One region of the Nocardia goodfellowii genome, then DNA from elsewhere that is predicted to be linked to it. Evidence: riboswitches for the same ligand, from Rfam matches in the RefSeq annotation. Region 1 holds a riboswitch; each other region holds the start of a gene.
The links. A riboswitch is a leader RNA that binds a small molecule or an ion and turns the genes downstream of it on or off. The one in region 1 is predicted to bind cobalamin.

Region 1 (7,070 bases):
TCTGGCCGAGACCCCCGCCCAGCGCGCCGCATGGGCGGTCGTCGTGCCGCTGCTCGCCGAGGTGCGCGCCGCCGACGTGGTCCTGATCGGCACCCCGATGTACAATTATTCGATCCCGGCGAGCCTCAAGGCCTGGCTGGACCAGATCACCTTCCCGCGAATGTCGTTGGCCGGCACTCGTTTCGTGGTCGTCACCGCCCGCGGCGGGGCGTACTCGCCCGGTGCGCCCAAGGAGCGGTTCGACTATCAGGAGCGCTACCTGCGCGACTTCTTCGCCGGCCATTTCGCCGTCGAGGACTCCGTCTTCCTCAACGCCGAACTGGCCAACTCGCGTCAGGATCCGGCACTCGCCCACCTGCGCGCGCAGCACGACGATTCCTACCGGGCCGCGCTGGCGGCGGCCCGTCGATTGGGCAAGGAGTACTGACATGAGCTGGGTCGTCCTCGGCCTCGCCGGGCTGGTGGAGATCGTCTGGTCGCAGAGCATCAAGCCGACGGAGAATTTCACCAGACCGCTGCCCACGCTGGTGTGCTTCGCGCTCGGCGCCCTCGCGGTCTACCTGCTCTCGCGGGCCATGCAGACCCTGCCGGTCGGCACCGCCTACGCCGTCTTCACCGGAATCGGCGCGGTCGGCGCCATCGGGCTCGGTGTGCTGGTACATCGGGACCCGTTCAGCGCGGGCCGGATGCTCTCGCTGGCCCTGATTCTCGGCGGCATCGTGCTGGCCCGGGTCACCAATCCCGAGGGATGAGTATGGTCGGTCGAATGGATCAGCCAGTTCGGATACCGGATCTGTCCGACCGACCGCACCAGCTCACTGTCGAACGGGTGATGGCAGCGCCGCCGGGTCTGCTCTACGCGGCCCTGACGCAAGGCTTCGACATCTGGTTCGCCGCGCCCGGCTCGGTGCTCATGAAGCCCGCGGTGAACGAACCGTTCTTCTTCGAGACCGAGGTCGAGGGCAAACGCAGCCCGCACTACGGCCGTTTCTTACGGCTGCAACCGGACCGGCTGGTGGAGTTCACCTGGGTCACCGGGGCGGACGGCACCGAGGGCGCCGAAACCGTAGTCAGCATCGAGTTCGTGCATCAACCGCGCGGTATCCGACTTCGCTTGCGGCACTCCGGATTTCCTACCGAGGCAGCACGTGATCGGCACCGCGCCGCGTGGCCGCTGGTACTCGAACAGCTCGATCGCCGTACCGGCCTCGCGGTCTGAGTACGGCGAGTAGGTTCTTTGCGACGGATCGAATAATTGTGAAAGGACCGTAATGCCAACACGTACCGCGCACACGGCTTGGACCGGTGGGTTGCAGGACGGCTCCGGACTGGTCGACCTGACCAGCTCCGGCGTCGGCAAGTTCGACGTGTCGTTCCCGAAGCGTTCGGCCGACGCCGCCGACGGCGCCACCAGCCCGGAGGAGCTCATCGCGGCCGCGCATTCGTCGTGCTTCGCGATGGCGCTCTCGGCGCAGATCGCCAACGCGGGCGGCACTCCGGAAAGCCTGGACGTGACCGCCGATGTCACCCTCGGCCCGGACCCGGCGGGTGGCTTCCGGATCAACGGCATCAAGCTGACGGTGCGCGGGCGGGTGTCCGGCCTGGACGCCGACGGGTTCGCCGCCGCCGCGGCCGCCGCCAAGGCCGGTTGCCCGGTGAGCAAGGCGCTGGCGGGCGTGGACCACATCTCGCTCGACGCGGCCCTCGCGTAATCGACTCTGCCGCTTGGCTCTTCGCGCACCGGGTGCCGGTGCGCGGGGAGCCGTGCGGTGGCGTCAGGCGCGGAAGTAGGGCCGCGCGGTGCGGTGGTACATCGCTGGGATCGCGACCAGCACCGCGGCCACATGGCCGGCACGGAAGATCGCGATACCGACGCCGCTCGCGGTGACGTCGTCGAACAGGGTGCCGAGGTCGTCGGCGGACAGCACCGCCCGGATCGGTTCGACGAGCAGCGATGCCAGGCCCAGGACGCCGATGCCGAAGGTCAGCGCGACGCGGGCCCAGCGGTCGCCGTGCGTCATCCGGATGGCCACGGCCAGCACCACCAGATAGATCGCCCCGCGCATGAGCAGCGCGGTCGCGATGTCGCCCAGCTCGGCGCCGGAGCTCTCCAGCAGCAATGCGGCCTGGGCGATCGCCTCGGCGACTCCCGCGAGCAGGGCGACGACGAGCGCGCTGAACGCCAGCGACACCGAGCGCGGGGCCCGCGCCGGTTCCCGGATCGGTGCGAGCGAAAGGCGTTCGGGCCACACGGTAAAGGCAGTGCCGGTCATGAAACCGACACTGCCCTCGAAATCCCGGACGGAAATCAACCCGCGGTAGCGGCCCCGTCTCGTACGGGAGAGCTAGTGCGCGTGGCGAACTCGGTCAGGGCCGCGAAAGCCAGGCCGAGGCAGGCCCACAGCGTCGCCGAGACCGCGAGCGAGGACACCCGGAACTCCCAGAGCAGACCGGCCGGGAAATCGGCCTTCACCTCGTCGATGCCCGGCAGCGCGAGGTATCCGGCCGTGACGATCGCGACGAACGCGGCCACCGCGCCGATCAACCGGAAGCTGCCCGGCTGCGCGTGCAGCAGCCGGTGGACGAAGACGCCCGCGCCCACCGCGACCAGCCCGAGGACCACCGCGGCCACCCACAGCCAGGTGCGGTCGCCGATGGTCTCCGGGTCACCCACCGCGGGCGGATTGGCGGGATATTTGAAGAACGGCACCGCGACGATCGCGGCCCAGCCGCCCAGCGCCAGAGCGAGCGCGAAGGCCGGGCCGGGCATCGTGGTGTGGCGGCGTCCGACATGCGCGACCGCGGCGAAGATCGCGCCGAGCGCCAGTCCGGCCAGTCCGAGTGCCAGGAACTGACCGGCCCGCTGGCCGGTGCGGCTCACCAGCGGCTCTTCCTCGACGCCGTGCGCATGACCCCCGGCGGCTTCCTCGATGGCAATGGCCGCTTCGATTTTCGGCTCGCCGACGAAGTAGCCGACCGTGGCCGCCAGCAAGCCGGCGATCAACCCGGCCAGAAGGCCACGCAGAAGCAGGGTTTTCAGAGTGCCGGCGAGGGGGCCGGCAGCCTGCGGAGTGGACGAATTCAGTGGCACGGAAGCCCCAGCAGATGCCGTCCGTCGTGCATCAACTCATGCAGGAACATCCCGCTGCGCGAGATGGCGCCCTGATCGAAGCCGACCAGGTACAGCGTGAGCAGTGCGAGCAGAACGACACCCACCGTGACGAGCACGGTCGCCGGCGAATCGGAAGTCCGGGTGGGGATATGCGCGATGGCCATGAGTTCCTCCTTGGGATACGCGTCCCGTCGAGTAGTCCGTGCGATGGGTGCCGGTGTCTGGCTTTCCCGGCACCTGGACAACCCGGTGCATGGATCACAGTGGCGCGACCGCTCCGGCTTCACACCGGATTACCGCATCACCCTCGCGTCTGTCCTTCGAACTGTGACAGGCTCCGGCCGCTGCCGTCAACAGGGCGTATCGGGCACAGCAGAACGCCCGGCGAGCCGTGGCGTGCCGGGCGACCCGTGCGAGCGGATCAGGATTTGGGGGAGACGTCCATGACGACTTCGAACTCGAGCAGCGACGCTCCGGTCGACACCGGCTTCTTGTCGCCGCTGCCCGCGTGCGCGGCGCGGGCCGGGCCGTCCCGCCACGCCGCGAAGGATTCTTCCGAATCCCACTGGGTGACAACGAAGTACCGGTTGTCCCCGGCGACGGGACGCAGCAGCTGGAAGCCGAGGAACCCGGGCGAACCCTCCACCGCGTGCGCACGGTGGGCGAACCGCTTCTCCAATTCCGGGCCCGCGCCCTCCGGAACCTCGATCGCATTGATCTTCACAACAGCCATGGGCCGAGTCTAGGCGGGGTCGGGGAGAGCGCGCCGCCGCGCTCCGATGGGGCAGAATCTGGCTGGTGTTGTTCGATGAGGGCGGGGCCGGGGTGCCGATCCTGCTGCTGCATGGGTTGATGGGTAGCGCTCGCACCTGGGGTGATCACCTGGACTGGCTGCGCGGGTACGGGCATGTCTACACCTTCGACGCGGCCGGCCACGGGCGGCCCGCACCGGAGGAGCTGACCACCGAGGCGTTCGTCACCGACCTGACCGCGGCCACCGCGAGCATCGCCGAACCGATGGTGGTGATCGGGCATTCGATGGGCGGCCTGCACGGCTGGGTGTTCGCGGCGCGGCACCCGGAGCGCGTGCGCGCCTTGGTGGTCGAGGACATCGCCCCTGACTTCCGGGGCCGTACCGCCGCGCACTGGGCCGCCATGATCGAGGCCTGGCCGCAGCCGTTCCCGGACGCGGACGCGGTGCTGGAGTTCTTCGGCCCGGTGGCGGGCCGCTACTTCCTGAACTCCTTCGAGCACGGCCCCGACGGCTACCGATTACACGGCGCGGTCAGCACCTTCCGCGATATCTCCGAGGAATGGGGCAGCCGCGACTTCTGGGCGGAGTGGCGGGCGGTGCGCGCACCGATCCTGCTGCTGGAGGGCGAATTCAGCATCACGCCGCCGGGCCAGATGCGGGAGATGGCCGCCGTCAACGCCAATGCCGCCCACGCGCTGATTCCCGAGGCCGGGCATCTGGTGCACGACGACCAGCCCGAGGCCTACCGCGCCGAAGTCGAGAACTTCCTCCGCCGCGTCCTCTAACCGGCCGGGCTGCCCTCGCCCGCCAGCGCGAACAGTCCGTCCGCGGTCTGCTCGATCAGCCCGTCGACCAGCAGCGAATCCAGCGCGCGAGCACGCTGACCCGGATCCCGGGTCCACGCCAGATCCAAGCGCACCCGCTCCACCGGCCCGCTCGCGTCCCGCAGCACGTCCAGCAGCCGGCCGCGGGCCTGCCGGTCGGTGCCCTCGTACTTCTGCACCCGGCGGACGATGTCGGACGCCGGCCGCCCGGCCTCGACCCAGGCGCAGCGCGGCAACGGACACCCCGAGCACTCCGGACCGCGCGCCGTGCACACCGTCGCCCCGAGCTCCATCAGCGCGGCGGAGAACTTCGCGGCGCGGTCGATCTCCACCGGCAGCAGCGCTTCGGTCTCCGGCAGATCGCGCGCGGACGGGTTACCCGCCTCCGCCCGGCCGTGTACCGCCCGCGCCACCACTCGACGAACATTGGTGTCCACTACCGGAACTCGCTGCCCATAGGCGAAACAGGCCACCGCACGGGCGGTGTACGCGCCGATACCCGGCAGCCCGAGCAGGACATCCACCTCGGCGGGCACCTCGTCGCCGTGCTCGGTGGCGAGCACCCGCGCGCACTCGTGCAGCCGCAGCGCCCGCCGCGGATAGCCCAGTTTCCCCCAGGCCCGCAGCACCTCCGCCTGCGACGAGGCCGCCATCGCCGACGGCACCGGCCACCGGGCCACCCATTCCAGCCAGATCGGCTGCACCCGCACCACCGGCGTCTGCTGCAGCATGATCTCGCTCATCAAGATCTGCCAGGCCGTGACCCCCGGCCGTCGCCACGGAAGGTCGCGCGCGGTATCGGAATACCAGTCCAGCAGAACCTCGACGTCTATCACTTCACCATCCCTGCCACACCGCGGCGAGTCGATATTTGCCGTGCCGTAACGCGCCGGACTCGCTGGTAACCCATTCCCTTGTGCACAATGAACGGTATGCCTGATTCCAACCCGATCAGTGCCTGGAAGTCCCTGCGCGAAGGCAACGAGCGTTTCGTAAGTGGAACGCTGTTGCATCCTAGCCAAGGGGCTGCCGACCGGGCGAAACTTGTCGACGGCCAGCATCCCTCCGCGATCCTGTTCGGCTGCGGTGATTCCCGTGTCGCCGCCGAGCTGATCTTCGACCAGGGCCTGGGCGACATGTTCGTGGTGCGCACGGCCGGCCACGTGGTGGACAGCTCGGTGCTCGGCTCGATCGAGTACGGCGTGCAGGTGCTGAACGTGCCGCTGATCGTGGTGCTCGGCCACGACAGCTGCGGTGCGGTGAAGGCGACCATCGACGCCCTCGACGGTGGCGCGGTGCCCGGCGGATTCATTCGCAGCGTGGTCGAGAAGGTCACGCCGTCGATCCTGATCGGCCGCCGGGAGGGCCTGGCCACGGTCGACGAACTGGAAGCCCGGCACGTGGAGGAAACCGCGCGCCTGCTGTCGCAGCGCTCCATGATCATTTCCAACCGGGTCGCGACCGGCGAACTCGCGATCGCCTGCGTCACCTACAAACTCGCCGAAGGCAAGGTGAACCTGCATCGAGTGGTCGGCAATATCGGCGAATCGGCCTGACCCACCACTTTCCCGCTGACGCGGCAACCGGACTCGACTCGACACGCCGAGGTCGGAGAGACCGGTTGCCCAGCGGTGCCCTTACCTTTGAGGAGTGCTGGAACCGACTGGACCGCTGCCTCCGGAGATCTACTGGCGTCGTCGCGTTTTCGCTATCGGAATACTCGTACTCGCGGTCGCGCTGGTGATCTGGCTCGCGGTGATGATCGCGCGCGGCGGCAATTCCACCGGCGATCCGACAGCCGCCGCAGCCAGTGTCACCACGACGGCGAAGCCGGCGGGCGAGAGCAAGCCCGCCCACACTCCCGATGCCGCCGCCGCGGCGGCTTCCAGCGCCGCGCCGAGTTCGCCGCCCGCCGCGGCCAGTGCGGCGCCGGCCGCCCAGGGCCAGTGTTCCGATCAGTCGCTGGCGGTGAAGGTGACGGTGGAGCAGCCCACCTACAAGTCCGGCGAGCAGCCGGTGTTCGGCATCGTGATCACCAATATCTCCGCGAACGCGTGCTCGCGGGACGTGGGTTCGGGGTTGCAGCAGATCTCGGTGTACTCCCTGGACGGCCAGAAGCGGCTGTGGTCGAGCACCGACTGTTATCCGGACGGTCAGCCGGATGTGCGCACGCTGAATCGGGGCGAACAGGCGGCATTCCAGGTCACCTGGTCCGGATCCACCTCGCAGCCCAATTGCGCGGGCGCGCGGCTGCCGGTCCAGCCGGGCGCGTATTCGGTGGTGGCTCAGCTCGGTTCGGTGCGCAGCGCGGCCGAGCCGTTCAATATCGCCTGAGGCACTAGAACGTCGGCTGCTCGTCGAAGGCCTCCGCGCCGTCGGG
Region 2 (7,070 bases), 6.2 Mb from region 1:
GCTCGACACCGCTACCACTTGCTCCTGCGCGCCCAGCGCGAGAGCCATGGAGATCAGATTGCCGTCGTTGACGAACATCCGCTGCGCTTTCGCCGGGAACTGGACGTCGGCGTCGCAGTTGCGGACGGTCAGAGTTCCGGCGGCGGGTGCCGGGTTCCCGCAGGCTGCCAGGGTGGCGGTCAGCGCGGTGGCGGCAAGCACTCGGAGGGAGTTCCGCATCGGTATTGCCTTTCGCGAGTACGTCACACGGACGCGGTCGGGGTGATCAGGAGGTGCGACTCGCCGGTCTCCGGGTGCGGGACGCGAATGGCGCGTACGCCGAACACGGTCTCGAGGACCTCGGGACGCAGCGCGGTCTCCGGCGCCGCGAGTGGGTGGGCGATGCCGTTGTGCAGCACCAGGATCCGATCGCAGTAACGATCGGCCAGCGACAGCTCGTGCAGGGCCATGATCACGGTACGGTTCAAAGTCCGTGTCAGCGCGAGCAATTCGAGCTGATGGGTGATGTCGAGATGATTGGTCGGCTCGTCGAGCAGGAGCACCGGGGTGTCCTGCACCAGTGCGCGAGCCAGCAGCACCCGTTGTCGTTCGCCGCCGGAGAGGCGATGCACCGGACGGTCGGCGAAACCGGCCAAATCGACTGCGGCCAAGGCTTCGTCGATAGCCTGCTGCTCTCGGGGAGACCCTGCCCCCCACGGTGGAAGATACGGCGTGCGGCCCAGCGCCACGACTTCACCCGCGCGCAGATCCGCGGGCGGGCGCTCGTCCTGGGCGACCATGGCGACGGTCTTCGCTCGCTGTCGTGGTGAAAGGTCATGCAGCGCGGTACCGCCCACGAGGACCCGGCCGTGCAGCGGCCGCTGCACCCCCGCGAGTACGCGCAGCAGCGTCGACTTGCCGCTGCCGTTCGGGCCGACGATGCCGACCACTTCCCCGGGTGCGATGTCGAACGCGACATCGGTGACGACGGGCCGTTTCCCCGCGGCACACGCCAATGCTTTCGCGGTCACACCGGCACCGTCGCGGATCGCCCGCGGTCCCGCGGTCGCGGGGCGTTCGCGGAAACCGAAGACGCGCTTCATGATTCCCCGAAGCTGTAGCGCCGGCGGCCCAGTAGGAGCAGGAAGGCCGGTGCGCCGATCAGTCCGGTCAGGACGCCGACCGGGATTTCGGTGGGGCGGCCGAGTGCGCGGGTAGCGGCGTCGGCGATCACCAAGAACAACGCGCCGCAGAGTGCGCTGGCGGGCAGCAGATCGCGGTGGCGAGGACCGACGACGAGACGGGCGGCGTGCGGAATGACGAGGCCGACGAAGCCGATACCGCCGGAGACCGCGACGAGTACGCCCACCAGGATGGCGAGCAGAACGAACAGGGCGATCCGCAACTGCTTGACCGGGACGCCGATGGAGGCCGCGGTGTCGGCGCCGAAGGTCAGGGCGTCCAGCCAGCCGCTGGCGATATAGAGCGTCAGGCCGCTGAGCGTGACGACGATCAGCGGCAGGGCGAGCTTGGTCCAGTCCGCGCCGGCGAGGCTGCCGAGCAGCCAGAACAGCACCGACTGCGCAGCGGCCGGATCCTTGCTACGAAAGATCAGATAGCTGCTGAACGCGGCGAACGCCGAGCCGAGAACAGTGCCGGTGAGGACCAGCCGCAGCGGCGTCAATCCGCCCTGCGCGACCGCGATGACGAAGACCATCGCCGCCGCGGCGAACGCGCCGACCAGGGCACCGGCCGACAGCGCCCAGATTCCGGCGCCCGCGAACAACCCGGACGTGATGACCGCAGCCGCGCCGACACCCGCCCCGGAGGACACCCCCAGCAGGTACGGGTCGGCCAGTGGGTTGCGGACCAGGGTTTGCATGGCCGCCCCGGCCAGCGCCAAGCCCGCGCCGACGATCGCGGCGAGCACGGTGCGCGGCACCCGGAGCTGCCACACGATGGTGTCCAGGCTGAGGTCGACCGCGGTGCCGCCGACCATGCGGTGCCGCAGCACGTCTACCACTGCCGAGACCGGAAGCGTCTCGGCGCCGAAGCCGGTGGCGATCACCATCGCGCACAGCAGCATTGCCGCGAGGGCCGGCAGGGCCACCGCGGTTCGAATACGGACCATCAGCGGTATGTCCGGGGCTGGAGCCGGGCTCGGCGTCTGCCGCCGGATCGCTGCGCGAGGCGTTTCTCATTAGGCAAGTCGCGGCCTTTCCAGAGTTCGTCCCGGCGAGGGAGGTCTGACTTTCGCCCGATGAGGACGATCACAGTGGCGCGACCGTTCCGGATTTGCACCGGATTCCCGCACCCGCCGGGAATGACGGTGAAACCTTACCGCTGGTCTGGTTCCCGGTCGGCGTCGGGTTTATCCCCGTTGACACCGGTAAGTCCGTTGGCGGACCACCCGTTTCCGAGACACAGTGGAGTGATGTCGCTGTTGGACGATCGACACCCGTCCACCGTCACCGACTACGACGACGCGCGACGCCGGGCCCGCTGGCGGGACACCCGTCTCGGCCACGACTGGACGACGCTGCGCCGCACCCGGCTGACGCTGGTCCGGCTCTGCGTCGTGCTCGTTGCCGTGCTGGTCGTGTTCGCCCAGTACTGGACTTTCGACATCGCACCGGAACGCGCCCGGCTGGCCCGAACCGAACCGGCGATCCTGCCCGTCGCCACCCCCGCCGACCAGCGCAACTGGGACTCCGTCGTCGTAGACCTGGTCGGACTCGGCAACCTGAACGCGAGCAACACCGCCGCCGCCCTGCCGTCGCTGAGCAGACTCGGCGTGGTGTGGGCGATCAAATACGACAACCGGGGCATCGACACCAAAGTCATCGCGGATCTGATCGTCCGCGCCGCGCTCATGTCCGGCCTGAAGAACGTGGTGCTGGTCGGACACAGCATGGGCGGGGTCATCGCACTGGAGGTCGCCCGGCACATCCACACCGGCAGCGACCGCCGCCTGGTCGGCGTGCTGCTGGACTGCACCCCCATGGATTTGAACGCGGTCCGCGAGGAGAGCCGGGGCCGCGGCGAGGACATGGTGCGCTGGATGGGCTGGCTACCCGGCGCGCGGGAAAGCCGCACGCTGCGCCTGATCGTCGAAATGTACGCTCGCCGCGGCGAATTCGTCGACCGCGGCCTGAACGGCGCACCGGGCATCCGGATGCCCGAACTACGCGAGGTGATCGAACGCGTCCTGCACGACAAAATCTTCTCCGAGGACGCCGCCAGCAACGGACTCATCGAATCGCAGTTCCTGACGATCGTCGCCGGCGGCGCCCTCAGAGACCTCGACGCCCTGTCCCGCCCTTTCGAGGGCAAGCCCCGACCGGCAATCGTGTACCTGCGCCCCCGCGACGCCGAACGCGACCGAGTCGTCGACGTCGAATATTCCCACCAGGTGCTGATCGAGCGGGCCGGCGGTGTAGACGGCACACTGCTGGTGGTGAACCCGCGAAACACCGGTCACGCCAACCCGATTCAGCGGCCGCGTGAATACAACCAGGTGATCACCGACCAGGTGCTGCCGTTTGTGCGGCGCTATCAAGAGCAGGCGCGAGAAGCCGATGGCGCGGCCGCCTTCCGCTGATCAGCGTGATTCGCCGCCCAGGGTGAACGGGATGTCGGGGTCGGGTGCCGGTGGTATTGCCGCACTGTCCGGCCTCGCCACCTCGTAGGCGGGTGGCCTCGGCGAACTGCGTGCCTGTTCCGCGTGGTCTCGGTGCTCCGGGTTCTCGTCTGCGGCCTGGCCGATGCGTAGCCGATCGTCGGGCTCGGGCGTCGACAGATCACCCACACCGGTGACGACTCGACTGTCGTTCCACATTGCCGCCCAGGTGGCGACGGTTTCCGCGCGGGTGCCGCCGACCAACTCGGCCAGCGACTTCCGGTCACCGTTCTCGGTGCGGAACCACTCCCGGCCGGTTTCGTCGGTCCCGTCGTAGGACGCTGTCCGGCCGTCGACTTCGAAACTGTTGCCGCCCAGATATTTCACCGTGTAGGCATGTGCGCCTACGCCGTGCTGGTCCACCGTCGTGCGCTGGTCGAGCACCCAGGCGATCGCCCCGGCTCTGCCCTTCCGCATCAGGCCGTCGACCAACTTCGCGTGGCCGCGATCGCCTGGCCCGCCGAACCCTTCCGGTCGCGCACCCCGCAGGAACTGTCGCACGACGCGCCATGGGAATCCCGCGGGATTCTGTGGCTGGATGGGTGGGACATAAATGTCGGCGTCCCGCTGATCCGCCTCGATCCGCCCCAGTGAATCGGATACACACGTGTTCACCGGTGCTGTTGACGGCGGTGTGAGCCCGGGGTATTGGATTCCTTCTCGCCGGCGCCCGGTGAACATCCCGAACAGCGACCAAGCCGAACGGAATCCGACGTTGTGGCGCCATACTCGGCCATCGTGCTGCCACGGCCGCCAGCGCGTCGATTCATCGAGTATCCAAGGCATCGGCTCGCGGCTCACGTCCCAGCTGTCGCCTCCGTTCAGTTCGGGACGGTTCTTGTCCCAGTCGAAACCGAGAGTCTTCCCGTTCCGGTTGGCGTCCTCCCAGGTGTTATCGGGTTTGGCGGCGAGATAGCCGGCTTCGTGCAGGAGATCTTCGAGCATCAGGATGTCCGCGCGTAGCGGCACGCCGTTCTCCAGGCGGTTGAGTGCGGCGACGAAATCCGGTACGGGATCCAGCCGCGCGCGCCGGTGCCGATCGGCGGCAAATCGGTATTCATTGCTGATCGCATGATCGAGAACTTGTTCGAGGGCTGCCCGCAGTTCGGCTTTCGGTCGGATAGCGCCCGCTGTGTCGCGCAACCAGGTGGAGCCGTCCGGACGCCGCGGCATGTGCGAACCGTCGTGGTCGCGCACCCATCGGTCGGTGGTTGTCGAGAAGATCCAGGTGCGCTTGTCGCCGCCGGAGTACCGATCCGGGTCGTCCACCGCGTGTTCCACAATGCGGTCGAGGACCGCGTCGCGATGCTGATCGATCCAGTTGTATTGCTCGACGGTCCACTCTTGCAGACGATTCCAGCGCTGCTGGAGCAGCTTCTGCTGTTCCCGCAGTGAATCGATATCGCTTTCCGGTGAAATGTTCGAGCGCTGATGCCGGTGGTTCCAGGATCGGCGATCGCGCGACTCGTGTCGCCCGGCCAACACATCGACGGAATCCTGGTCGCTGATCGGATCCTGTCCCTGGTGATGCAGCGGGTAGTGGTAGTCGACGAAACTACCGTCCGGTGTCTGGAACAGCAACGGATCGTCGTGCAAGGGTTGGGGGTTCGTTTGTCCCTGCCGGAACCAGGGATATTGTCCGGCGGAGCGGAAAAACGGTAGCCAGCGGGCGGCTGAATAACGCTGATGCCGGGTTTCCAGCGTCCGCATGCGCTCGCGCAGTTCGTTCTGGCTGATCGTGCGAGCAGCCACCTGCTTCCACAGCTGCCGGCTTTCCGCATTGAGGTCGGGGTCGACGCTCGGTACCCGGCTTGTCGCCCAGACCGCGAAGCGCCCGAGCCATGGGCGGTGCTGGACGAAGTCCAGCGTCCAGGGATGGCGAAAGGCCTGATTCTGCCCGAAGATCGTACTGAGAATGGAGGCGTGGAACACGTTCTCGCCGAGATCCTGATGCGTGACTTCAGCATCTGCTGGATCGAGGAAGTCACCACCCGGCGCGAACGGCAACCCCTTGGGAAACAGCATCTCCGGCCGCGGATCGTCAGCTGAAAGCCCTTGCAGCAAGCCCGCTTCGATGGCGTCTCCGACGGGCACGCTGGCATATTTGTTGAGGCCGGGGATCTCGCGGCGCTCGAGCGGAGAAGGTCTGAACGGTCGCCACTGCTCGGCGGCGGTGGTGGGCAGCGGAGCCCACTCGTCCCACCGCTTCGGATACTCCCTGGGAGGTTCTTCGCCAGCGTTCGCAGGCTCCTCATCCGCGGGCTCCTCAGCATCTGGATCGGGCGGCGGCAGGTTCGGCCTGGGTACTCCGACAAGGGGCACTACGCCGGTCAGTTCGAGGTTTCCGGTCGCGATCGGAACAGCACGCCAATCCCCGCCGCTGTCACGCCACAGGGTGATATCGGTGGCTTCGCCGCGCAGCACAGCCAGATTGCGGGGCACAATGATTGCCGGCCCAGGCAACCGTTCGAGCTGATACCGGCCGTCCAGGTCGGTGACAAGCCGCCGATATTCAACCGTGGTCGCGGCCTCGCCGTTCGGGTTGTCCTGCTTTATCGCTTGTGAGACACCGGAATCCAGCTCCAAGGCCGCCGCGAATGCCCGATCGAAGTCGGCGGGGGAGTCCGCCGGCAAGCCGATCACGACGATACGGGGATCGGCACCGGATATGTACAGCACGGAGTCGGTCACCTGGCGTCCGCCGGCCTCGGCCAGCCGAGCCTCCATCGCGCGCTTCCGGGCCAGTTCCGCCGCCGAACCGGCAGTAGCCGGGAGGTCTTGGGCGGCAACCCGGTCTGGTGGTCCGAAGGCGGCGATCCGGCGGTCGAGATCGGAGATCCGCCGATTCAGCTTCTGGACCTCGGCCTCCAGGTCATTGAATCGCTCTGCGGCGGACTGCAAATCGGCCAACGCGCGACCGGGCACCGGATGCCACGGCCCAGGCCGGGATGATTCCGCCGTCACGCCGAACGGATTGTCGGGATCGCTGTAGACGGGGTCCGCGGCATCATCGACTTCCCGCGCCATCATCGCCTCGAGCGTGGAAGTCAGCTCGTCCGGGCTCAACGCCCGCTCGACAGCCGCGCGATCGAGGCCGTGTTCGGCAGCCAGATGTTGAGTGGCGGGCAAGTGGTCTCGCCGCGAGCGGACTCGATCGCGTTCCCGCTGAACCTGTTCGCGTCGCGCGGCCAGTTGGTCCCGCTCGCGAGCGAGTGCGGCTGGACTCGGCGGCCCTGAACCACTCTCGGCCGCATCATCATCCGGCGTCCGGCCGATACGCAGCTCCGCATCGGGCAGACGCGCTCCGGGATCGCCGACACCCGTGACCACCTTGCCGCCCTGCCATACGGTCGCCCAGGTTGCCGCCGTCTCGTCGCGGCTTCCGCCGGTCAGATCCGCCAGTGATACCCAG
Region 3 (7,070 bases), 2.1 Mb from region 1:
CGCCCGCACCATCCGGACCGGGTGCGGCAGCAACCCGATCAGCAGACAGGTCACCGGCAGGACCAGGATTTCCGGGCGACTCCACACGCTCGCACCCGTCGGCAGCAAGGAGACGGCGGGCAGCAGACCCAGCGACAGCGAGACCGTCGCCACCAGCAGGACACCGATGACGAAGGGCGGCACCGATTCCGCCGCGAGCGCACCCACGCTGATCAGCCGGTCCGTGCGTGACCCCGTCCGAGCGCCGGCCACCAGTCCCAGCGCGAGCGCCGCCGGAATGAGCAACGCGGCCGTGCTCACGGCGAGCACAGCGCTATTCGCGGCGCGCCCGAGCAACACCTCGCTGACCGGGCGGCCCGAGATCAGCGAATTCCCGAAATCGCCGTGCGCGAAGCCGATCAGCCAGTCCGCGAACCGCACCGGTGCGGGCCGGTCCAGCCCGAGCTGAGCGCGCAGCGCGGCCAGCTGCTCCGGCGTGGGGTCACCCGCACCGGACCGCGACAGCAGCACGGTCGCCGCGTCCGAATCCAACGTCTCGAACAGCAGGAAGACAATCAGCGCGACGGCGAACAGCACGCCGGCCCCGGCCCCGGCGCGCCGTATGACGTAGATGATCACGACCGGCGGGTCACTGCTCGGCCAGCCAGGTGGTCGCGTAGTTCGCCCAGTCGTCGGTGCCGGGCACGCCGTTGCGTACCCCGCCCACGCGATTCTTCGCCGCATCCGGTCGTTTGGCGAAGCTGTGCAGGATGTATCCGCCCTCCTGCCAAAGTTCTTCCTGGAGTTGCCGATATAGCTCGGCGCGGCGGCGCGGATCCATGGCGGCGCGAGCCTGGGCGAAGGTGGCGTCCCAACCCGGCCGCCGCCAGCCGGTGCCGTTGCTGGGCGAGGCGCTGGTCATGGTCTGGCCGTAGAAGTAGTCGAGGCTGTAATTCCACCAGCCGATATGGGTCAGCGGCGCCTTGCCGCTGACCTGGGAGAAATAGGTGTCGGCGGGCACCGATTCCAGCTCGATCGTGATCCCCGCGGGCTTGGCGTGCTCCGCGAACAGCGTCGCCGCCTCGAGCATGCCCGGCATACCGTCGGCGGTGGGCAGCGTCACCGTCAGGTTCTCCCGCCCCGCCTCCCGCAGCAATTCGCGGGCGCGGCGCGGATCGTAGGACCGCTGCGGCAGGCTGTCGTGATAGAACGGCGCGCCCTTGCCGTAGACGTCGTTGCCGAGCTCGGCGTAGCCGTAGTACACCGAATCCACCATGGCCTGGCGGTCCACCGCCAGCCGCATCGCCTGACGCACCCGCGGATCGTCGAAAGGCGCTGTGTCCACCCGCATCTGGAACGCGCCCATCAGACCGGCCGGCGGTACCACCACCGTGGTGTCCGGATCACTCGACAACGTCCGCGCCTGCAGGTACGAAATCTCGTGCGCCACATCCGCTTCCCCGGACAGGAAGGCGTTCATCCGCGCTTCGGTCTCGGCGATCTGGATGATCTCGACCTCGTCGAGCAACACCGGTCCGTCCCAGTATCGCTCGTTGCGCCGCAACAGCGTTCGGTCGCCCGGCGACCAGCGGGCCAGCGCGAAGGGACCGGTGCCGACAGGCAGCGCCGACCCGTCGATGACCCCGGTCCCCTCCTTGACGATGTAGCAGTACCACCCCGCCAGCACCGAACCGAAGTCCGCCAGCGGCGATTTCATCGCCACCACGACGCCCAGTTCACCGTCTGCGCGCGTGCGGGACATGTCGACGACGGAGAGATCGCCGGAGGAGTTCTTGGCCGGATCGAGCATCCGCTCGAAGCTCCACAGCACATCCCGTGCGGTGAGCGGGCTGCCGTCACTGAACACCACACCCGGGCGCAGATTGATGCGCCATAGACTGCCGTCGGCATTGGGTTCCAGCGACTGCGCCAGGCGGTAGCGCAAGGTCAGGTCGTTGTTGTAGGCGACCAGCTTGTCCCAGACGTTCTTGGACACCGCACCGCCCGCCGAACTCCCGGCCTGGTGCGGGTCCAGGACATCCGCGCTCGCCGACCGTCCGGCGATCACCGAACGCAGGCGTCCACCCGGACGCGGTGGTCCCAGCGGCGCACCGGCCGAACCGGTTTCGGAACCGCAGCTCGTCGTCATCGTGCCCAGCACGACAGCACCGACGGCTCCCGCACTGCCCAGCAGGAACTTCCGGCGGCCGAGTCCGGGCCGATCCGTTGTGTAGTTGTTCATCGCCATCCTCGTGGGTGTGATCCCGATACCTCGGGCGCAGGTATCCTGGCTCCCGGATCGACACACCTCCGCCGGCCTTCCAACCTGGGCAGGTCGTGACCATGAATCGGCGGATTGCTCCCCGGTGACAGTTGCGGGACAGCCCCGGATTCGCACCGGTGTTCCCTACGCCGGGTACCGACCCTACAGTGACCCGCGCCGCGGACCGGCACTGCCGACCGGGTCGACCCCCACAGGTGGTGCCGGGCCTCTGGTTAGCCGAGCCGGCAGCGCTCGAGCTCCAATTCCGGCACCCGGTCGATGCGATACCGGGCGTAGTCCCACGACCGGAAGACATTGCGCCGGAAGCGTTCGGCGGTGAGCGGTGCGCGGGCGGAGGCCAGTAGTTCCTGGGTTTCGGGACAGCGGATGGCGGTTCGGATCCGGGTTACCCAGTCCTCGCCGAGGAACCAGGGCATCCGGGGATGCCGGTCCACCATGCCCGCGTCCACCAGCGCCCAATCCGCGTCGAGGTTCTTGTCGTGTCCGATGCGGGCCTCCGGGAACCGGAAGGTATGGGCGGCAAGGGGATACGCCAGACCCATCGGATCGAGGACCCGGACATCCAACGGCGTATTCATGCTGATCATGCCGAGGTTGACATAGAACACCGTGTGCCCGGCGGGCTGCGGCGGCGGGACGAGGTGCCAAGCGGTGAAGGACGGCGAATTGATGAGCAGACCGCCGTTCGGACTGTCGGCCACCGCACGGAGCATGGGGCGAAGCCGCGGATAGCCCAGATAGTCCTCGGCCCGAATCGGATGCGCACGACCGGTGGTCTGGATGTAGTAGAGCCGCTCGTCCGCGATGCCGGCGGCACTGATCCTGCTGCCGGACGTGATGGCGGTGGCATCGGCCGCGAGCAGCGCCCAGCCCACGGTTCCGGCGACCAACGCCCTGAGCACCAGACGGCGCGTACCCGGTGCACTCAGTGGCAACACCATGACGGGCAACAGCAAGCAGAACAGCTGCGGCAGCAGCATGCGGCCGTGCATGAAATCACCACCGACGCGGATCTCGTACCCGATCAGCATGGCACCGCTGCCGAGCATGAGGACGACGACCGCGGCCGGGGACCGCGATCTCAGGCGGAACCGGCGCACGCGCTCTCGCAGCGCCGGTTTCGCGCCTCCGGAAATCCGGGCGGAGCCGTCGTTCCGCCGGGACCACACCGTCAGCACTGCCGCCACACCCAGCGCCAGCAGCGGCATCCAAAGCCGATACGGCTCAACGAAATTCCACAGGTAGCCGAACCCCTGCCGCCACTTCGCCGCGCTCGCGTCTTTGGCAACCGCCGTATTCGGGTACGGCAGCCCGTAATAGCCCATACGCCAAATCTGATAGGCCACCGGTAACAGGCCGGACACCAGTACCGCGATCCCACGAACCAGCCAGGGGCGCAGCCTGTTTCCGGGCAACGGGGCACACAGGAGAATCAGCAGCGCCGACGCACCGACCAACGTCAACTCCGGTCGGATCAGCGGAGCCAGCCCAGCCCAGAACGCGACGCCGAAAAACCCTGCCAGGCCGACCCTCTCGGTCCGGCTCCAGCGAATCAACCACCACCACAGCACAGCCAGCCAGCAGATGACCAGGCTCGACTCCAGCCCCGAGGTGGCGTAGTCGCGCGCCGGTGGCAGCGCGATATAGACCAAAGCGCCGACCGGACACAGCAATCGGCCCCCGACACCCCACAACCGGGCCGCACCCAGCATCGCGAAGACGATGGCCGACACCGATAGCGCCAGCGCGATCCCCAGCACCACGTATTCGAGCCGCGCGTGCGTCAGCCAGCCGAAGAACCAGATGAGATAGGTCCACGCGGCACTCGTATTGACTTCCACCCGCTCGCCCACGTTGAAGACCGGCCCATTGCCTGCCAGCAGATTCCGCACCGTACGCAGCACGGTCAGACCGTCGTCGGCGATCCAGCGCCGGTTCCAACCTCCCACGGCGAAAAGCACTGCTGTGACCACGATTCCGCCGGCGAAAGCCAGACGACCGGCCCGCTGCGCCACGGGCACACCCGCGACCCCTTCGGGCTCCACCACATCGCGCGTAATGATCAGAGTCAGCGGAATCCCCCCAAATTTGGTACGGGCGAACCGTACCGCGCCTGCCGACGAGAGCTCAAAACCACAGTCTTGGGGTCAGTGCACGCACAACGCCCCGGCCGTCCGCGTTTCGCTCTGCATCGAAGGCCATATCAGCCGCGTCGCATAGCCGTAGTTGTGCCGCTTATCCGTGCGGACGCTCGGCTCCGGCCGGTCCTGGCACACGCCACGCTTCCGGTCCCCGTTCAGACCGTCAGCGCCCACCCACATTAGCTGCTCAAATGTGATTTGCTGCACGATAGCTATCGTGACCGATTTGTTGTCGAAAATCCCGCCACCGCGCTTAGCCTGGATTGCGGGCAGCGAGCAGAACCGGCACTTCCACCGTGGCTCCGGTCGAACGAAATCCGCTGCCGTGCAGCGAAACTCGGAGGATAGGAGTTCATATGACGGTCTCGACCGCTCTACATCGACCATCCGACGCCGCTAACCCTCCGGTCGCCGTCGAATGTGACGACTACGAGCACCTCGAGCCCGCCTTGGCCGAACTCGCCGCGCTCGACCCCACCGACCCGCGCCACCGCGCGCTGCGCGCCCGCATCGCGTGCCAGGCACTGCCGCTGGCCGATCACATCGCACAGCGCTACGCCGGACGGGGCGCCGATTCCGAAGACTTGGTCCAGGTCGCGCGCGTCGGCTTACTGCAAGCCATCGACCGCTTCGATCCAACGTTGGGCTCGTCATTCCTGGGCTATGCCATCCCGACCATCATGGGCGAGGTGCGCCGGTACTTCCGCGATCACACCTGGGCGCTGCGCGTGGGACGCCGAGCCAAGGAAACCCGGGCCATGCTCGGCCCGGCCACCGAAGCCTTCGCCCAACGACACGGCCGCATGCCCACCACCAGCGAACTCGCGACCGAACTCGCCACGGATATCACCGAGATCACCCAGGCGACACTGGCCGCCAACTGCTATGTCGCGGATTCCCTCGACCAGACCGCCGCCGACGACTCCGGTGCACAGCTGCCCCTGGCCGAACGGCTCGGCGACGACGAGCGCTGTTACGGCCTCCTGGAGGAGGCGATGACCGTAGGCCCGCTGATCGCCGAACTCACCCCGGCGCAACGACAACTCCTCATCTGGCGCTACCGGGAATCGCTGACCCAAGCCCAGATCGCCGACCGCCTGGGCGTCTCCCAAATGCAGGTGTCGCGAATCCTGATGCGCATGCTGACCAGCCTGCGGGAGCGAGCTCTCGGCCTGGGTTCCGCAGCGTAGTGCGCCTGACCGAGCGCGGCACACGGTGAGCGAAACCGACTCCTGATCACCCGACGGCAGCCGCTGCACGCCGACGACCGCCGATGCGGCGCGCGGCAGGTACTGGCACAGTGAACCGGACGTGGGCCCGAGCCAGGAGGAACAGACGATGAGCGGACGCACCCGTAGTCAGTGGGAGGACCTCACCGCCGCCAACCCCGCGCATTCGACGTGGTACGTGGAGCGGTTCCGCACATTGGCCGCCGAGGGCGCGGACATCTTCGGCGAGGCGCGGTTGATCGACGCGATGCTGGAGCGCGGCAGCCGGGTTCTGGACGCCGGATGCGGCCCGGGACGCGTGGGTGGCTATCTGCACCGCGCCGGGCACGTGGTGGTCGGCGTCGACGTCGACCCGGTGCTGATCGCCGCGGCGGAACAGGACTATCCCGGACCCAGCTGGCTGGTCGGCGATCTCGCCGAAGTGGATCTTCCCGGTCGCGGCATCGCCGCCGACTTCGACGCGATCGTGTGCGCGGGCAACGTGATGACATTCCTGGCGCCGCCCACCCGGGTCGCGACGCTGACCGGTTTCGCCCGCCATCTCGCCCCCGCCGGCCGAGCGGTGGTGGGTTTCGGCGCGGACCGCGGTTACGAGTTCGCCGAATTCCTGGCCGACGCCGAAACCGCCGGACTCACGGTCGATTCGCGATTTTCGACCTGGGACCTGCGTCCCTTTTCGGACGAATCAGACTTTATGGTCGCGGTGCTTTCGCGCGCGGCCGCATCCGGCCAAATCGCGACCGCATAGCAACTGATCCGGAATCCAGTTCGCTGTCCAATAGCTAGCATCGGTTGAATGACCGATTGGAAAAGGTTCACGATCGTGACCGCCGCCATCGCCGCGGTCGGCCTGCTCGGGGCGTGCGGCAGCGACGACAGTGCGGACACGACATCCGACTCGACGACGCCCACCGAGCTGGCCACCGCGACCTCGCACCCGGCGGCACCGACAGTCACCCCGGGTTCCCCCGCGGCCGCCCTCGCGGCCACGCCGTGGGAAACCACCTCCGCGCGGGATTCCCACGGGTCGGAGGTGCCACTGACCGACGACAACGTCGAAAACTATGTCGGCTTCGCCTATTTCGATCCGGACGGCACGTTCACCATGTTCGGGCTCGACGACGCCCCCAAGATGCACGGCGACTGGTCGGTGTCCCCCGACGGCAAAACCCGCACCATCATCGCGAAAGATGATGCGGGCCGAGAACAATCGCGCCGCGTGGTCGACATCGTCACCCTGAACGACCAGGAATTCACCTACCGCATATACCTCGACCCCGCCGACAAGGCCCGCTACTACGACATCGTCCACACCCCTACAACGCACCCCGAACCAGCCAAATAACTAATCACCAGTAAACAGTCGGCATCAGTTCAGTCTCCGTCGTTCATCGGTCGCCAGTTTTCGGCGTGACCACGCCGTCCCGGGTTAAGCCC
Region 4 (7,070 bases), 2.4 Mb from region 1:
CAACGCGCGAGAGTGGTTGCGCGCCAAGCTCGCCGCGAAACAGAAGGTGATGGGTTTCGGTCACCGCGTCTACAAGCACGGTGACTCCCGCGTCCCGACCATGCGAGCGGCGTTCGCGGAGGTCGCCGAGGTAACCGGCGGTGAACGCTGGCTGCGCCTGTACACCGAACTCGAGCGAGCCATGGCCGAGGCCACCGGCATCGAACCGAATCTCGACTTTCCGGCCGGTCCCACCTACTACCTGATGGGTTTCGACATCGACATGTTCACGCCGATCTTCGTCATGAGCCGCATCGTCGGGTGGACCGCGCACATCGCCGAGCAAACCGCCTCCAACGCTCTGATCCGCCCACTGTCCGAATACACCGGTGTGCCACAGCGTGATCTGCGTTCGGCGGGTGCGCGCGGCTGAAGGCGATCCCGGCAATCCATGTTCAACCAAGCGATTGTTTGGTTGAATCGGAGGCTCAGCCCGAAGGAAAGTGAGTCGCCCCGATGACCAGCCCTGACGACCTCGTCCGCGCCATGTGCCAGGCCTGGTCGGACCCCGACCCTGCCGCGATCGCCGAATACTTCGCCGAAGACGCCGTGTACCACAACATTCCGATGGAGCCCGTGGTGGGCCGGGCCGCGATCACCGAGTTCGTCACCAGCATGCTCGTGCCCTTCACCGGCATCGATTTCGATATCCACCTGCAGGTGAGCAACGGCGCCACCGTCATGAACGAGCGCACCGACACCCTGCGCGGCAGAGACGGCCGCGACACCCCGCTGCCGGTCGTCGGCGTCTTCGAAGTCCACGACGGTCTGATCACAGCGTGGCGCGATTACTTCGACATGGCCGCCATCACCCGCGCCTTCGGCGGCTGACGGTACCGCCCACCGCAACTTTCTGCGGAAATAGCGGAACCGAATCACCGAATCCCGCGTCGAAGGATTACAGCAGGGGACAACAGGGTCCCCGGGTGACCGAGGAGCGCGGCATGGTGTGTTGTCCGGAAAATCCGAAGTCATGGCGGCTGGGAGTCAGCGGGAAAGCGCGGATGCGTCCGGTGGTCCGGGCGGGGGAGGCGTGTGAGAGTTTCACCTCCCGGCGCAGGCAACATCCGAAGCCGAAGCCGGAAACCGATTGCGGGACATGATCAGCGGGCGGCTTCCTCCGGGAGCAGGTGTGCCAGCAGCAGTTTGATGAGCAGAACCGGTGCGAACCAGGCTGCGACGTGCGGCACGGTGAGGAGGCCGGAGGTGATCGCGATGCCGAAGGCGGTGGCGGCGAAGGCGATCGGACGGCGCAGGGGTTGGGCGGAGATGGTCACGATCAGCGCGCCGAGCAGGGCCACCGCGTAGATCGTGGCGGCGGCGAGCCAGGTGAAGCCGGGCAGCGCCAGGGCGAGCAGGAACGGTTGGATGTGCACGGCGACGAAGCCGAGATGATGCCGGGCGGTGCGCCCCGGCCGGTGGTACCAGAGTTTCGCGGCGGCAGTGGAATTGACGACCGCACCACCGAACAGGTCGAATGCGATCACCGCGAGCACGGCGACCCGCCAGAGCGCCAGTTCGGCATGGACTCCGAGGCCGAAAACCACTGCCGCGCCGAGGAACGCGGCTCCGAACCCGCACACCACCTCGCCCCGGCTCGCGTTCGGCGCGATCAAGCGATCGGTGAGCGTCACCGCCGTATCCCTTCCACGCAGATCTGGATGACCGGTTCGGCCAGCTCCCGCAGCGGTAGTTCGCGATCGACCAGGGCCTGTACCAGGCAGCCCTCGATCGCCCCGACGATCACCACGGCGTGCTCGGCGCCGATCCCCGGCCGCAGCGCACCCTCGGCGGCCGCCTCGGCCAGCAAACCCGCTATCGCGCCCCGATATTCGCGATACATCGCGGCCATGTCGATGGGCGGATTCGATGCCCACACGTCCAGCAGCACCCGCGCGTGGTCCGGATGCGCGGCCAGCATCTCGATGGCCGCCCGGACCAGCCGGGTCAGCCGCTCCAGCGGCGCACCGCCCCCCAGCTCCGCCAATACGCGCGCCGACTTCGTGGCGTAACTTTCGAAAACCCCAGACAGCAACGCACTCCGGCTGTCGAAATACAGATATACGCTGCCTTTGGCGATCCCCGCCTGCACCGCCACATCCTCGATACGCGAGGCCGCAAACCCCTTGCGCGCGAACACCTTCACCGCGGCATCGAGAATCTCCTCGCGCCGCGCGACCTTATCGACAATCTTCGGCATGCCCTCAATTATGAATGACCGGTCAGTCATAAACAAGCCCGACTCAGCGCCCTGGCTCGCCTGGAGCCGCCGAATCGAGGCGGCAGGCATGGATACCGAGCTGGTGCCGACCGGCCGCAGGCGAACCTGCGGCCGGTCCTTCGTCTAGCGAACCGCGTGTGCGGCAGCCACCATGTTGCGCAGCGAGGCTTCCACTTCGACCGCGCCGCGGGTCTTCAACCCGCAGTCGGGATTCACCCAGAGGCGTTCAGCGGGAACGGCTTTCAGCGCGGATCGCAAAGCGGCGGTGATTTCGTCCACGCTCGGTACCCGGGGGGAGTGGATGTCGTAGACGCCCGGGCCGACGCCGAGGTCGAAGCCTGCGGCGTTGAGGTCGTCGAGCACCTCCATGTGGGAGCGTGCCGCCTCGATCGATGTTACGTCGGCGTCCAATCCCGCGATGGCGTCGATGACCTCACCGAATTCCGAATAGCAGAGGTGCGTGTGGATTTGGGTGGTGTCCGCGACGCCCGAGGTGGCGAGCCGGAAGGCCCGCACCGACCAATCCAGATAGCCGGGCTGGTCGGCGGTACGCAGTGGAAGCAGCTCGCGCAGTGCGGGTTCGTCGACCTGGATGATGCGGATGCCCGCTGCCTCGAGGTCGACCGTTTCGTCGCGGATCGCCAGTGCCACCTGGGCGGCGGAGTCGGCGAGCGGCTGGTCGTCGCGCACGAACGACCAGGCGAGAATGGTCACCGGACCGGTGAGCATGCCCTTGACCGGCTTGTCGGTGAGCGATTGCGCGTAGCTGATCCAGTCGACGGTCATCGGTGCCCGCCGCGACACATCGCCGTACAGGATCGGCGGCCGCACGCAGCGGGTGCCGTAGGACTGCACCCAGCCCGATTCGGTGGTGGCGAACCCGTCGAGTTGTTCGGCGAAGTACTGCACCATGTCGTTGCGTTCGGGCTCGCCGTGCACCAGCACGTCCAGGCCCAGTTTCTCCTGGAGCGCGATCACCTCCGCGATCTCGGCGCGCATCCGCCGGACGTATTCGGCCTGATCGATCTCGCCTTTGCGCAGGGCCGCGCGGGCCAGCCGGATCGCCGAGGTCTGGGGATAGGACCCGATCGTGGTGGTCGGCAGGACGGGCAAGTGCAGGTGCTCGGCCTGGCCGGCGCGGCGTTCGGCGGCGGGTGTGCGCCGGTCGGCGTCCGCGCCGAGCGCACCCAGGCGGGCCTGCACCTGCGGGTCGGCTAGCCGCGGGTCGTTCCGGCGCGAGTCCAGAGCGGCACGGACCGTGGCCAATTCGGCGGCTACCGACTCCGGGCCCGACCGCAGCGCGGTGGCCAGCAGCCGCACCTCGGCGATCTTCTCGGCACCGAAGGCCAGCCAGGATCGCAGCTGGTCGTCCAGCCCGGTTTCGGCCGCCAGCGTGTAGGGGACATGCAGGAGTGAGCAGGAGGTCGAAACCGCCACCGCCGACGCGCGCACGCCACTCACTGTGGCCAGCGCCTGATCGAGGTCGGTGCGCCACACATTGCGGCCGTCGACCACACCGGCCACCAGCAGCTTGTTGTCCACCGCGGGAACATCGGCCGCCGCCATCGCGGTGAAATCGACGGCGACGCCCTCGATTCCGGTTTCCAGCAGAGCGTCCAGCGTCGAGCCGGGTCGACCGAAATAGGTGGCGACCAGGATCGCCGGACGCTCGGACTCGGCCGACAGTTCGGCGTAAGTGCTTCGCACCAGCTCGATTTCGGCGGCGCTGAGATCGGTGACCAGCACCGGTTCGTCGATCTGCGTCCACTGCGCCCCGGCCGCGGCCAACTGCCGCAACAACTCCCGGTACAGCGGCACCAGTTCATCGAGACGGTTCAGTGCCGCGCCGCCGGTCGCTTTCGCCAGTTTCAGGAACGTGATCGGCCCGATCACCACCGGACGAGCGGGGACGCCGAGCGCGATCGCCTCGGCCAGTTCCGCCAGCAGCTTGTCGGCGTGCAGCGAAAAGACTGTGTCCGCACCGATTTCGGGCACCAGGTAGTGGTAATTGGTGTCGAACCACTTGGTCATCTCGAGCGGTTCGATGGTGTCGGTGCCGCGCGCCGCGGCGAAATAGCGATCCAGCGGGTCCTCGATCCCGGCCACCCGCGGCGGCAGCGCGCCGAGCAACACGGCGGTATCGAGCATCTGGTCGTAGTAGGAGAAGGTGCCGACCGGCACCGAATCGATTCCGGCGGCGGCCAATTCGTCGTATTGCCGGCGACGTAGCGCGGCGGCGACGTCGTGCAGCCCGGCCGCGTCCAGCCGCCCGGCCCAGTAGGACTCGGTGGCTCGCTTGAGTTCCCGACGAGGTCCGACTCGCGGGAGCCCGAGAACCGTTGCGGTGAACGGAGAAGAAGTAACAGTCACGATGTTCTCCAGTGCTGTGTGGGTCGTGAACCATCGCCGTTCGGGCGGGCAGCACCGAGCGGACACTTCGGCAACCGCGAAGAACGGAGCCCGAAACGTCAGCACTGGTGGTCCGCGCGCCCATTCCACGAGGCGGTGGCCGCCGGATACGGCGTATCCGGCACAGCTGGCAGGTCTTCGGACTTGCGGGCACGGGCCTTCTGGCCGACCCCCGGGCGGGGGCTCACCTACTGGCCGTCGCTTCCCAGACCAACCCGACTCCGCTGACGACCCCACCAGGGTGGCGGTCGGGCGACGGGCCGGTCCAGTGCTCGATGACGGCGGTCGTTCCTGCATACCGCTGCGGGACAGTCCCGGATTCTCACCGGGTTCCCTCTCGATCCCCGATTCAGCGGAGGGATCTCGACTCCGATGCGTGACGTCGGGGCTCCAACTCGTCGCGCACCGGAGAAACCAGCTGCGTTGTCCAGCATAAGCCGAGCCGCGAATATTCCGCGCGATCTCGAGGATGTCGCTGTGCCGCGCGTCCATCGTTCCCGCGCACCGCCGCCCAGGTCGGACGGTGAGATGTGACGCCGCGATTTCCACAACTTCGCAACCCTGCTAGGCCCGGTTGTGAAGATGACCGCGAAGCCCGCATCCGTGTCGGAGCTGTGCTCTGCGCCAGGTACCTTGGGTCAATGTTCTCGAAAGTCTTGGTTGCCAATCGCGGCGAAATCGCCATCCGCGCCTTCCGCGCGGCCTACGAACTGGGCATCGGGACGGTCGCCGTCTTTCCCTACGAGGACCGCAACTCGGTCCATCGTCTGAAGGCCGCCGAGTCCTACCAGATCGGCGAGCAGGGGCACCCGGTGCGGGCGTACCTGTCCATCGACGCGATCATCGACGCGGCCAAGTCCGCCGGCGCGGACGCGATCTATCCGGGCTACGGCTTCCTCTCCGAGAACCCCGACCTGGCGGCGGCGTGTGCCCGGGAAGGCATCACCTTCATCGGCCCGTCGGCCGAGGTGCTGGAGATGGCGGGCAACAAGGCCACGGCCATCGAGGCCGCCAGAGCCGCCGGGCTGCCGGTGCTGAAGTCCAGCGCGCCTTCGGCCGATATCGACGAACTGCTGGCCGCCGCGCGGCAACTGGAATACCCGATCTTCGTGAAGGCCGTCGCGGGCGGCGGCGGGCGCGGTATGCGCCGCGTCGCCGAACCCGAGCAGCTGCGCGAATCGATCGAGGCCGCGTCCCGCGAGGCCGAGTCGGCCTTCGGTGACCCGACCGTGTTTCTCGAGCAGGCCGTGGTCAATCCGCGCCACATCGAGGTGCAGATCCTGGCCGACCAGCACGGCAATGTGATGCATCTGTTCGAGCGCGACTGCTCGGTGCAGCGCCGCCACCAGAAGGTCATCGAACTCGCGCCCGCGCCCAACCTGGACCCGGCGCTGCGCGAACGCATCTGCAACGACGCCGTGGCCTTCGCGCGGCAGATCGGCTACAGCAACGCGGGCACCGTGGAGTTCCTGCTCGACGAGCGCGGCAACCACGTCTTCATCGAGATGAACCCGCGCATCCAGGTCGAGCACACGGTGACCGAGGAGATCACCGATGTCGATCTGGTGCAGTCACAGCTGCGCATCGCCGCCGGGGAGAGCCTGGAAGACCTTGGCCTGAGCCAGGATTCGGTATCCATCCGGGGCACGGCGTTGCAGTGCCGGATCACCACCGAAGACCCGGCCAACGGGTTCCGCCCCGACACCGGCCGCATCACCGCGTACCGCACTCCGGGCGGCGCGGGCATCCGCCTGGACGGCGGGGCGAACCTGGGCGCGGAGATCGGCGCCTACTTCGACTCGATGCTGGTGAAGCTGACCTGCCGCGGTCGCGACCTGCCCGCCGCGGCCGCCAGAGCCAGGCGCGCCCTCGCCGAGTTCCGGATCCGCGGCGTCACGACCAACATCCCGTTCCTGCTCGCGGTGCTCGACGATGCCGACTTCAACGCCGGCCGGGTCACCACCTCGTTCATCGACGAGCGTCCGCAGCTGTTGACGTCGCGCGGCTCGGCCGACCGCGGCACCAAGATCCTCAACTATCTGGCCGACATCACCGTCAACAAGCCGCACGGGGAACGCCGCAGCGCCGTCTACCCGCACGACAAACTGCCCGCCATCGACTCGAGCGCGCCGCCGCCGGACGGTTCCCGGCAGAAGCTGCTGCGCCTCGGCCCGGAAGGTTTCGCCCAGGCGCTGCGGGAGCAGAAGGCGGTCGGCGTCACCGACACCACCTTCCGCGACGCGCACCAGTCGCTGCTGGCCACCCGCGTCCGCACCAGCGGCCTCCTGGCCGTGGCCGGGCACGTCGCCCGGATGACGCCGGAACTGCTGTCCATCGAATGCTGGGGCGGCGCGACCTACGACGTGGCGCTGCGCTTCCTGTACGAGGACCCGTGGGAGCG

Region 2: another riboswitch for cobalamin. It lies ahead of BJ987_RS32655 (FecCD family ABC transporter permease); the one in region 1 lies ahead of BJ987_RS03525 (CbtB domain-containing protein).
Region 3: another riboswitch for cobalamin. It lies ahead of BJ987_RS13035 (ABC transporter substrate-binding protein); the one in region 1 lies ahead of BJ987_RS03525 (CbtB domain-containing protein).
Region 4: another riboswitch for cobalamin. It lies ahead of metE (5-methyltetrahydropteroyltriglutamate--homocysteine S-methyltransferase); the one in region 1 lies ahead of BJ987_RS03525 (CbtB domain-containing protein).

Annotation. Positions count from the first base shown of each region.
Region 1 is NZ_JAGGMR010000001.1:859,560-866,629, reverse strand. Features, by position in the region: gene BJ987_RS03555 (FMN-dependent NADH-azoreductase) at 1-427, shown strand, start outside; gene BJ987_RS03550 (DMT family transporter) at 429-752, shown strand; gene BJ987_RS03545 (SRPBCC family protein) at 767-1,219, shown strand; gene BJ987_RS03540 (OsmC family peroxiredoxin) at 1,272-1,712, shown strand; gene BJ987_RS03535 (hypothetical protein) at 1,776-2,273, opposite strand; gene BJ987_RS03530 (CbtA family protein) at 2,309-3,091, opposite strand; gene BJ987_RS03525 (CbtB domain-containing protein) at 3,082-3,276, opposite strand; cobalamin riboswitch at 3,308-3,463, opposite strand; gene BJ987_RS03520 (antibiotic biosynthesis monooxygenase family protein) at 3,534-3,845, opposite strand; gene BJ987_RS03515 (alpha/beta fold hydrolase) at 3,911-4,651, shown strand; gene BJ987_RS03510 (HhH-GPD family protein) at 4,648-5,526, opposite strand; gene BJ987_RS03505 (carbonic anhydrase) at 5,623-6,246, shown strand; gene BJ987_RS03500 (hypothetical protein) at 6,341-7,024, shown strand; gene radA (DNA repair protein RadA) at 7,029-7,070, opposite strand, start outside.
Region 2 is NZ_JAGGMR010000001.1:7,033,447-7,040,516, reverse strand. Features, by position in the region: gene BJ987_RS32665 (ABC transporter substrate-binding protein) at 1-219, opposite strand, end outside; gene BJ987_RS32660 (ABC transporter ATP-binding protein) at 243-1,082, opposite strand; gene BJ987_RS32655 (FecCD family ABC transporter permease) at 1,079-2,110, opposite strand; adenosylcobalamin (AdoCbl) riboswitch at 2,186-2,315, opposite strand; gene BJ987_RS32650 (alpha/beta fold hydrolase) at 2,414-3,580, shown strand; gene BJ987_RS32645 (WXG100-like domain-containing protein) at 3,581-7,070, opposite strand, start outside.
Region 3 is NZ_JAGGMR010000001.1:2,917,416-2,924,485, reverse strand. Features, by position in the region: gene BJ987_RS13040 (ABC transporter permease) at 1-618, opposite strand, end outside; gene BJ987_RS13035 (ABC transporter substrate-binding protein) at 629-2,221, opposite strand; cobalamin riboswitch at 2,260-2,388, opposite strand; gene BJ987_RS13030 (arabinofuranosyltransferase AftB family protein) at 2,476-4,311, opposite strand; gene BJ987_RS13025 (SigB/SigF/SigG family RNA polymerase sigma factor) at 4,761-5,594, shown strand; gene BJ987_RS13020 (class I SAM-dependent methyltransferase) at 5,743-6,381, shown strand; gene BJ987_RS13015 (DUF4822 domain-containing protein) at 6,430-6,978, shown strand.
Region 4 is NZ_JAGGMR010000001.1:3,228,347-3,235,416, forward strand. Features, by position in the region: gene BJ987_RS14550 (bifunctional 2-methylcitrate synthase/citrate synthase) at 1-412, shown strand, start outside; gene BJ987_RS14555 (SgcJ/EcaC family oxidoreductase) at 496-870, shown strand; gene BJ987_RS14560 (hypothetical protein) at 1,143-1,673, opposite strand; gene BJ987_RS14565 (TetR/AcrR family transcriptional regulator) at 1,670-2,239, opposite strand; gene metE (5-methyltetrahydropteroyltriglutamate--homocysteine S-methyltransferase) at 2,384-4,633, opposite strand; cobalamin riboswitch at 4,782-5,052, opposite strand; gene BJ987_RS14575 (pyruvate carboxylase) at 5,311-7,070, shown strand, end outside.